DNA from 2 places in the Leifsonia sp. Y862 genome. Region 1 is predicted to be linked to the other one. Evidence: predicted binding sites of a transcription regulator. Region 1 holds the regulator's gene; the other holds the start of a gene.

The links. The regulator LexA, encoded in region 1, represses DNA repair genes until DNA is damaged. The targets are predictions, from matches to a motif close to TCGAACANNTGTTCGA.
Region 2: a site for LexA is predicted at 1,952-1,967, ahead of AC25Z0_RS07785 (HNH endonuclease signature motif containing protein). Genes of this name have one in related genera too.

Annotation. Positions count from the first base shown of each region.
Region 1 is NZ_JBYHFR010000002.1:873,237-877,657, forward strand. It holds gene metE (5-methyltetrahydropteroyltriglutamate--homocysteine S-methyltransferase) at 1-1,453, shown strand, start outside; gene lexA (transcriptional repressor LexA) at 1,627-2,346, opposite strand; gene AC25Z0_RS14140 (LysM peptidoglycan-binding domain-containing protein) at 2,720-3,040, shown strand; gene AC25Z0_RS14145 (histidinol-phosphate transaminase) at 3,129-4,217, shown strand; gene hisB (imidazoleglycerol-phosphate dehydratase HisB) at 4,227-4,421, shown strand, end outside.
Region 2 is NZ_JBYHFR010000001.1:1,655,417-1,659,837, forward strand. It holds gene AC25Z0_RS07780 (MFS transporter) at 1-321, shown strand, start outside; gene AC25Z0_RS07785 (HNH endonuclease signature motif containing protein) at 404-1,888, opposite strand; gene AC25Z0_RS07790 (glycoside hydrolase family 3 C-terminal domain-containing protein) at 2,357-4,421, shown strand, end outside.

The DNA of each region.
Region 1 (4,421 bases):
CCTGGCCGACAAGGTACTTGTCGCCGGTGTGATCGACGGTCACAACATCTGGCGGGGCGACCTCGCCGCAGCTTTCAACACGGTGGCCGCTGTTGCCGAGCTCAGCCCGCGCGTCGCCGTGTCCACCTCGACGTCGCTGCTGCACGTGCCGCACGACGTTGAAGACGAGTCAGAGCTCGGCGACGACCTCAGCAGCTGGCTGGCCTTCGCCGACCAGAAGGTGGCGCAGGTGGCCACCCTGGCGCGGGGCCTCGCCGACGGCACGGCGGCGATTCAGGCTGAGTTGGATGCGGCATCCGCTGCCCTGGCCGCCCGCCTTGCCGCCCCTGGCGTGCGTGACGGTGCCGTGCGCACCCGCGCAGCCGGCCTGACGGACGCGGACTTCAACCGCGGCGACTACGCCGCGAGGGTCGCGGCACAGGACGCGGCTCTCGGGCTGCCGTTCCTGCCGACCACCACCATCGGGTCGTTCCCGCAGACCGGAGAGATTCGGCGCGCCAGGGCCCAGTTGAACAAGGGCGAGCTGACCCTCGAGGAGTACACCGCCCTCATGCGTGCAGAGATCGTCAGGGTCGTCGAGCTGCAGGAGGAGATCGGCCTCGATGTTCTCGTGCACGGAGAGCCGGAGCGCAACGACATGGTGCAGTACTTCGCTGAGAACCTCGATGGCTTCGCTGTCACCCAGAACGGTTGGGTGCAGTCGTACGGCAGCCGCTGCACGCGCCCGTCGATCCTCTGGGGCGACGTGTCGCGCCCGAAGCCGATCACCGTCGACTGGTCGGTCTACACGCAGTCGCTCACCGAGAAGCCCGTCAAGGGAATGCTGACCGGACCGGTGACCATCCTGGCGTGGTCCTTTGTGCGCGACGACCAGCCCCTCGGCGAGACGGCCCGTCAGGTGGCATTGGCCCTCCGCGACGAGATCGGTGATCTCGAGGCCGCCGGCATCAAGATTGTGCAGGTGGATGAGCCTGCACTGCGCGAGCTGCTCCCGCTCAAGAAGAAGAACCAGGCCGACTACCTTGACTGGTCTGTGGGCTCCTTCAAGTTGGCGACCGCCGGTGTGGCTGCCGTCACGCAGATCCACACGCACCTCTGTTACTCGGAGTTCGGGGTCGTCATCGATGCCATCCGCAACCTGGATGCCGATGTCACCAGCATCGAGGCCGCCCGGTCGCGCATGGAGGTCGTCAGTGACATCCAGAGCAGCGGATTCGACCACGGCATCGGCCCTGGCGTGTACGACATCCACTCGCCGCGCGTGCCGAGCGTGACAGAGGTCACTGAGTTGATCAATCGGGCGCTGGAGTCGATCCCCGGCCGACAGGTCTGGATCAACCCTGACTGCGGCCTGAAGACCCGCGGCTACGACGAGACGGTCGACTCGCTCCGCAACATCCTGGAGGCGACGCGCGCCGTGCGCGCCGCGTCAGAGGTCGCTGTCTCCGCGTAATCGCGGCGGTGGCGCGGCCACACATGGAAATGGTCCCGGCTGGAATTCCAGCCGGGACCATGTGTCGTTGGTCGAGGAGCGAGCGTCAGCGGGTGTCTCGAGACCTCGCCGGTGCTGGTTTCGAGACGGCCCTGGCGGGCCTCCAGAAGCAGCGGTATTAGGCAGCAGCGGGATTAGACGGAGCGGAGTACCGCGACGACCTTGCCGAGGATCTCGGCGAAGTCACCGACGATGGGCTCGAAGTTGCTGTTGCGGGGGAGTAGCCAGGTGTGGCCGTCGCGCTGCCTGAAGACCTTGACCGTTGCCTCATTGTCGAGCATGGCGGCGACGATCTCGCCATTCTCTGCAGTCTTCTGCTGGCGCACGACAACCCAGTCGCCGTCGCAGATGGCGGCGTCGATCATTGATTCGCCGACGACCTTGAGCATGAACAAGTCGCCCTTGCCCACCAGCTGGCGGGGGAGCGGGAAGATCTCGTCGATCTGCTGGTCGGCTGTGATGGGGATGCCGGCAGCAATGCGGCCGACGAGCGGCACCATTGCGGCGTCACCGATCTGGGCGCTGGGGAAGCCCTCCTGCTCGGCGATGGTCGCGTCTTCCGGCGCCTGCGGGATCTCGATCAAAATCTCGAGGGCGCGAGGACGGTTCGGGTCACGGCGGAGGTATCCGCTGAGCTCCAGCTGGTTGAGCTGGTGCGTCACGCTCGACAGCGACGCGAGTCCGACGGCATCGCCGATCTCGCGCATGCTCGGCGGGTAGCCGCGCTGGCTCACTGAGCGCTGGATGAAGTCGAGGATAGCCAGCTGCTTCTCGCTCAGGCTCTTCCGTCGCCTGGTGCCGCTCGCGCCAACCTTGTCGTTCTTGTTGCGTGAACTGCTGGTGTCTTGCGTCACTGTCCTCGCCTCTCATGCCTGTGGTGCGCTGTGCGAATGGCACGTCCGCTTGAATGTCGGTGGTGTCTGGTTGAGTACAACCGAACAATCGAAACTGTATCTGGCACACCCCTATTCGGCAAACGTTTGTTCGAGTGTGTCGCACATTTCTTTTTGGTAACAACCGCACACATGCTTGATTGTTCGAATAATCGAATATATATTCGGAACATAGATTCGTACCTGGCTCTCCCGGCCGAGAGCCGGGTACGTCCTTACCTGGAGGTTCGACATGAACGCAGTAGTGTGCATCGGAACACGTTCCACCGTCTCGCCCTTTGGCGGGGTACCCACAGCAACACCAATCACACCAGCCACAACCCCACGTCCCGCCGTGGCGACAACTCGCCTGCGTCTGACGCGGCGGGGTCGCGTCGTCTTCACGACGCTCGCAGCCGCTCCTCTTGTTGCGGCGGCATTCTTCCTTGCCCTGAGCGGTGGCGTTGCAGAGGCCTCAGGGGCCGGCACGGCCTCCGGTGCGGCCGACTTCGCCTACATCACGATCTCCGCGGGGGAGACCCTCTGGGAAGTTGCCGAATCACTGGCACCCGCCGCCGACCCGCGTGACGTCATTGCCGACATCGTCAACCTCAACCAACTGGCGAGTGAAGACGTGCAGCCCGGCCAGCGGCTGGCTCTGCCTGCGTCCTTCTAGGCGCGACGTTTCGCCGGGCGGCATCGCCTGGTGCGCCGCCACGCTTAGCTGAGAGGTGCTCTCACCTCCCAACGGTAAAGTTGGGCGAGTGACCAGCCTCGATGACCTTCCCCTTCGCGATGACCTCCGTGGTCAGACCCCATACGGCGCTCCGCAGAAGAGCGTCCCCGTTGCCCTCAACGTCAACGAGAACACGCACCCCATCCCAGAGGCTGTCGCGCATGACATCGTCGCGTCACTGGCCCGTGCGATCCTGACGGTCAATCGTTACCCAGACCGCGAGTTCACCGAACTGCGGGACGGTCTGGCTCGCTACCTCGGTCACGGACTCACCCGCGACAACATCTGGGCGGCGAACGGCTCCAACGAGGTTCTCCAGCAGGTGCTGCAGGCGTTCGGCGGGCCTGGGCGAACGGTGCTCGGCTTCGCTCCCACCTATTCGATGTACTCGATTCTCGCGTCGGGCACCGGCACCCGCTGGGTAGCCGGCGACCGCGATGCCGATTTCGAGCTCTCTCCTGAGACTGCTGCCGACTGGGTGCAGCGCACGAATCCCGATCTGGTGTTCCTGTGCTCGCCGAACAACCCGACGGGTACCCCGCTTTCTCTCGACACCATCGAAGCGGTCTACAACGCCACCACCGGCATCGTCGTGGTTGATGAGGCCTATGCAGAGTTCGCGCCGGTCGGTGCGGCCAGTGCGTTGACACTGTTGCCGGGCCGGGAGCGCCTGTTGGTGTCTCGCACGATGAGCAAGGCGTTCGCATTTGCCGGTGCTCGCGTCGGCTATCTGGCCGCCGATCCGGCCGTCGCCGATGCGCTCCGCCTGGTGCGCCTGCCGTACCACCTGTCCGCGCTCACGCAGGCTGCCGCGAATGCCGCGCTCGCCCACTCCGGCGAGATGCTCGCCATGGTCGACGAGATCAGGGGACAGCGCGACCGCCTGGTCGTTGAGCTGGAGAAGCTCGGGTATGCGCCGCACCGCAGCTGGAGCAACTTCGTGCTGTTCGGTGGTGTGAAGGACCCGCACGCGACGTTCCTCGCGCTCTTGGATGAGGGCATCCTGATTCGTGACGTGGGAATCCCGAACCACCTGCGGGTGACGGCGGGGACCGAGGCGGAGTCATCTGCCTTCCTGGACGCAATCGCGCGTGTCGACGCGCCCGAAGCCCAATAAACTAGCGACATGAGCTCACTTCCTGTCGCCTCGCACCGCACCGCTACCCTGCAGCGGAAGACGAGCGAGTCCAGCATCGTTCTCTCGATCGACCTCGACGGAACGGGTGTCAGTGACATTCACACGTCTGTGCCGTTCTACGACCACCTGCTGACCGCCTTCGCGAAGCACTCGCTGACCGACCTCACCGTGACAGCGAATGGC
Region 2 (4,421 bases), on a different contig from region 1:
TTCGGGTTCGCTGCAGCGTTTGAGTCGGCGGCGGCGCCGATCACCGCGTTCCTCGTCGCGCCGATCGCCGAGTTCATCATCATCCCGTTCATGAATTCGGATGCCGGACAATCCAGCCTCGGCTGGCTCCTGGGAGACGGCGAGGCGCGGGGCATCGCGCTCGTGTTCCTCATTGCGGGGATCGTGATGGTTCTCGCGGCTATCGCTGCGTTCTTCACGAAGTCGTACCGCCGTATCTCGGCGCAGTACCTCGATCAGGGCGAGTCAGTGCCGGTTGAGAGCGCTCCGGATTCGACAGCGGAGGCACAGCTCCGGCATTGAAGGACCGGTGAGCCAATCCCAGCCCTCGGGGAGCACCAGTTCAAGTCAGCCGGTATTGCTTGGCCGCTCCGGTTCAGCCGCTTCAGCCGGTTCGCGGATGATCGCGTTGATCGCGTTGATCGCGTTGATCGCGTCTATCGGCGAGTTGGTCTGCCATCCGGGTCGGTGACTTCGTCGCCACATGCCAGCGTTGGTGGCCGTCCATCCAGATCGGGGCTTTCACCTGCGGGACGCCGTCGACCATCCGGATCTGCCACCCCGACCGGTGAATCGTGCGGTGATGGAACCAACACAGGGTCACGCCGTTACCCACCTCGGTGGGCCCACCGAGCGCAGCGGGGATCACGTGGTGGATTTCCGCCCACGCGGCCGGGCTCTGGCAACCGGGGATGACGCAGCCGCCGTCGCGGAGGGTGATCGCCCGGCGCTGCTGGCCGGAGAAGCACCGGTCGGTGACTCCCAGTTCGATGATCTTGCCCTTCGCATTGATCGTCACCGGTTGCACTCCCCCGGCACACGCCATCTGCTCCACGGTCAGCATTGAAACCGGTACCACCTGTCCGTCGATGTGGCCGGCACCCGTGCCTGCGAGGAGGTCTTCCTGCCGCACACTGACCAGCACGGTCGGGGCGGCCCCGCCGATCGAGGGTGCTTCGGCGCTCCGAGCGGCGGTGTCGACAATCATCGTGACGAGGTCGTGGCGTAGTTGGTCTTTCGTGCGATCGTCGCGCTCCAGGATCTCCTGGTCGATCTGCTGCTCCCGCTCCTCCGCGGTCAGAAACTTGACCTGCGCGGTTCTGGGCGACATGTAGGCGTCCATCAGGCGTTGGAACTTCGCGGCCGTCTCCGGCATCAACGCACCCGACACGGGGATGAGACCATCACGCTCGGTGCCGAGCCGGAAGCCACGGTTCAACATCGCCCGCTTCTCATCGGGCTCCAGACCATCCGGGTCAATGAACGCCCTCCACACCTGCGCCTGCAACAAGGTCGCATCCGCAGCCACCGGGATCGTGGCCTCGTCGCCCGGCCCGATCGGCTGCCCCGTCGCCGCAGCGACCAGAGCTTCCTCGGCAAGCTGAATTTGGTCGACAGGGATCCGGCCGCGCAGCGGTCCCAACACGGTGATGATCGCCTCAGCGCTGTCCCGACCGAGCAGCCCACTGGCCAACCCCACCGCCACGGCGGGGAACTTCGCCGGGAACGCCGCCCCGTCCAACCCGTACTGGGTACGCACCTGCCCACCCAGTCGGACTCTCTTGGCGATGGTCTTCGCTGACACGCCTGTGAGCCGCTCCAACAGTTCGGTGCCGCTGCGGCATCCGCGCTTGGACGACAGCCGCTCCGAGACCTCCAACGTCTTCCGCGACCGCTCCTCAATCTCGGCAGCCAACGACACCCGGTACGCGTCGATGAGTCGCCCGGCCTGCTCGGCCTGGATGGCACGTTCGACTAGGTCATCATCACTGTCGACGCGCACCGTGGCGCAGGGCTTGGCCTCCGAAAACTCCGCCGTGAAATCCTGCAGCATGTCCTTGACTGTGCGGGATTCCTCAACTGTGAGCATGCCTCAATACTACCAGCGTTAGAACTGAAAGGCGAGCTTTTCTCAGCCGTATCTAGAGATTAATCGTAAGTATGTTCGGGTGATGCTCTGAGGTGGCGACGCCGCGACCCGCCCCGAGACCCGAGCGAGATAAGCGTTCTGCCACCGCGCCGAATTCTGGGCGCGCGTTTTCCCGCTGGGCGCGCGGTTAATCGCGCGCCAGGCGCGTTTTCGCGCGCCCAGCTGAAATCGCGAGGTCCGCCCGCCCACTTGACACTCGCCAGCGATCTCACTCCCCGACCACGCCCGCTCTTCGGCCGCCCTCGATCCTCGGCCACGTCCGCTCCTCGACCAGCGGAGGGGCGAACGGCGCGGCATCCGCTCATGAAAAGGCTGGACGACGCCAACCAGCCCTCGTAGGCTCCCACCACCGGCCGGAACGGGAATCATCCGGCGACGTCAGGTAGCCATCACCGTCGAAGGAGCATCATGACGAGCACAGGTCCCGCCACCACTGGCAGCACCAGCGAAAGCACCAGCACCAGCACCAGCGAAAGCACCAGCACCAGCACCAGCACCGCTAGCCCAGACACCCGCGGCACTCTCGCAACCCTGACCCTCGAGCAGAAGGCCGGCCTCACCAGCGGCGCCACCTTCTGGACTACCAAGGAAGCACCAGGAGTGCCGTCCATCATGCTGACCGATGGTCCGCATGGCGTAAGAAAGCAGCGCGGCGGCTCAGACCACCTGGGCATCGCCGACAGCGTGCCCGCGACCTGTTTCCCGCCCGCCGTCTCACTCGGCTCCAGCTTCGACCCCGCGCTGCTGGAACGCGTCGGCACGGCGCTCGGCGAAGAGGCACGAGCCGAAGGCGTTGGCGTCTTGCTCGGCCCCGGCATCAACATCAAGCGCTCCCCCCTCTGCGGCCGCAATTTCGAGTATCTCTCCGAAGACCCGCTGGTGTCCGGGGTACTGGGCGCAGCCCTCGTGCGTGGACTCCAATCACAGGGCGTTGGCGCCTCACTCAAGCACTTCGCCGCGAACAACCAGGAGACCGACCGCATGCGCGTCTCAGCTGACATCGATCCGCGGCCGCTGCGCGAGATCTACCTGCGCGGCTTCCAGCGCGTCGTCGAAGACGCCCAGCCCTGGACCGTCATGTGCTCGTACAACCGAATCAACGGAGTTCATACCTCGCAAGACCCGTGGCTGCTGAACACCGTGTTGCGCGAGGAGTGGGGCTTCACCGGCCTCGTCGTCTCAGACTGGGGCGCCGTCGTCGACCGCACCGCCGCGATTGCGGCTGGGCTTGACCTCCAGATGCCGTCCACCGATGGTCGCACAGACGCCGAGCTCGTCGCCGCCGTGCGCGCAGGTGACCTCGACGAGAGCGTCATCGACACCGCGGCCGGCCGCGTCATCCAGCTGATCCAGAAGGTCCAAGCGAAAGCGGATGCCGCAGCAACCTACGACGAAGCCGCCCACCACGCGCTGGCCAGGGAGGCCGCCGCTGCGAGCGTCGTCCTCCTGAAGAACGACGGCGTGCTGCCCCTCTCCCCTGATGCCTCCGTCGCGATCATCGGCGAACTCGCCCGGACACCTCGCTACCAGGGGGCTGGCAGCTCGCTCATCAACCCGACCCGCCTTGAGAATGCGCTCGACGAGATCCGCACCCTCACTGGCCGAGAGGTTCCGTTCGCGGCCGGATACGCCAGCGACGGGACTGCAACGACTGAACTGACTGCTGATGCTGTTGCCGCGGCATCCGCTGCCGACACGGTGCTGCTCTTCCTCGGCGTGCCGGCCGCGCAGGAGTCCGAAGGGTTCGATCGCGACGATATCGAGTTGCCCCCTGCCCAACTCGACCTGCTTGAGGCCGTACTCGCGGCCAACCCGCGCACGGTCGTCGTGCTCTCGAACGGTGGCGTTGTGCGCCTGTCAGCGTTCGCCGCACGGGTGCCGGCCATCGTCGAAGGCTGGCTGCTCGGGCAAGCGGGCGGCGGCGCAATCGCAGACGTGCTCTTCAGTGTCGTCAATCCGTCTGGGCGACTCGCCGAGACCATTCCCCTGCGGCTCGAAGACACCCCCGCTTTCCTCAATTTCCCCGGCGAGCATGGCCAGGTGCGCTACGGAGAAGGCATCTTCGTCGGCTACCGCTGGTACGACGCGCGCAGCCTCGAGGTCTCGTATCCATTCGGTCACGGTCTCTCGTACACGACCTTCGAATACTCGAATGCCACGGCAATAGCGGATGCCGCTGGCATCACCGTGCGCGTCACTGTCACCAATACGGGCGCGCGCGACGGGGCGGAGATCGTGCAGGTGTACACGGCCCTGCCCACGTCAGCCGTGATGCGCGCGCCTCGTGAGCTCACAGCGTTCGCGAAGATCGCACTCGCTGCCGGTGAGAGCCGTGAGGCAGAGCTCACCATTCGCCGCGAGGACCTCGGCTACTGGCATGCTTCGCTGTCGCGCTGGGTGGTTGAGGGCGGCGGCTACGAGGTGTCGGTCGGCAGCTCCAGCCGCGACATCCGCGCACGCATCTCCGTCGGTG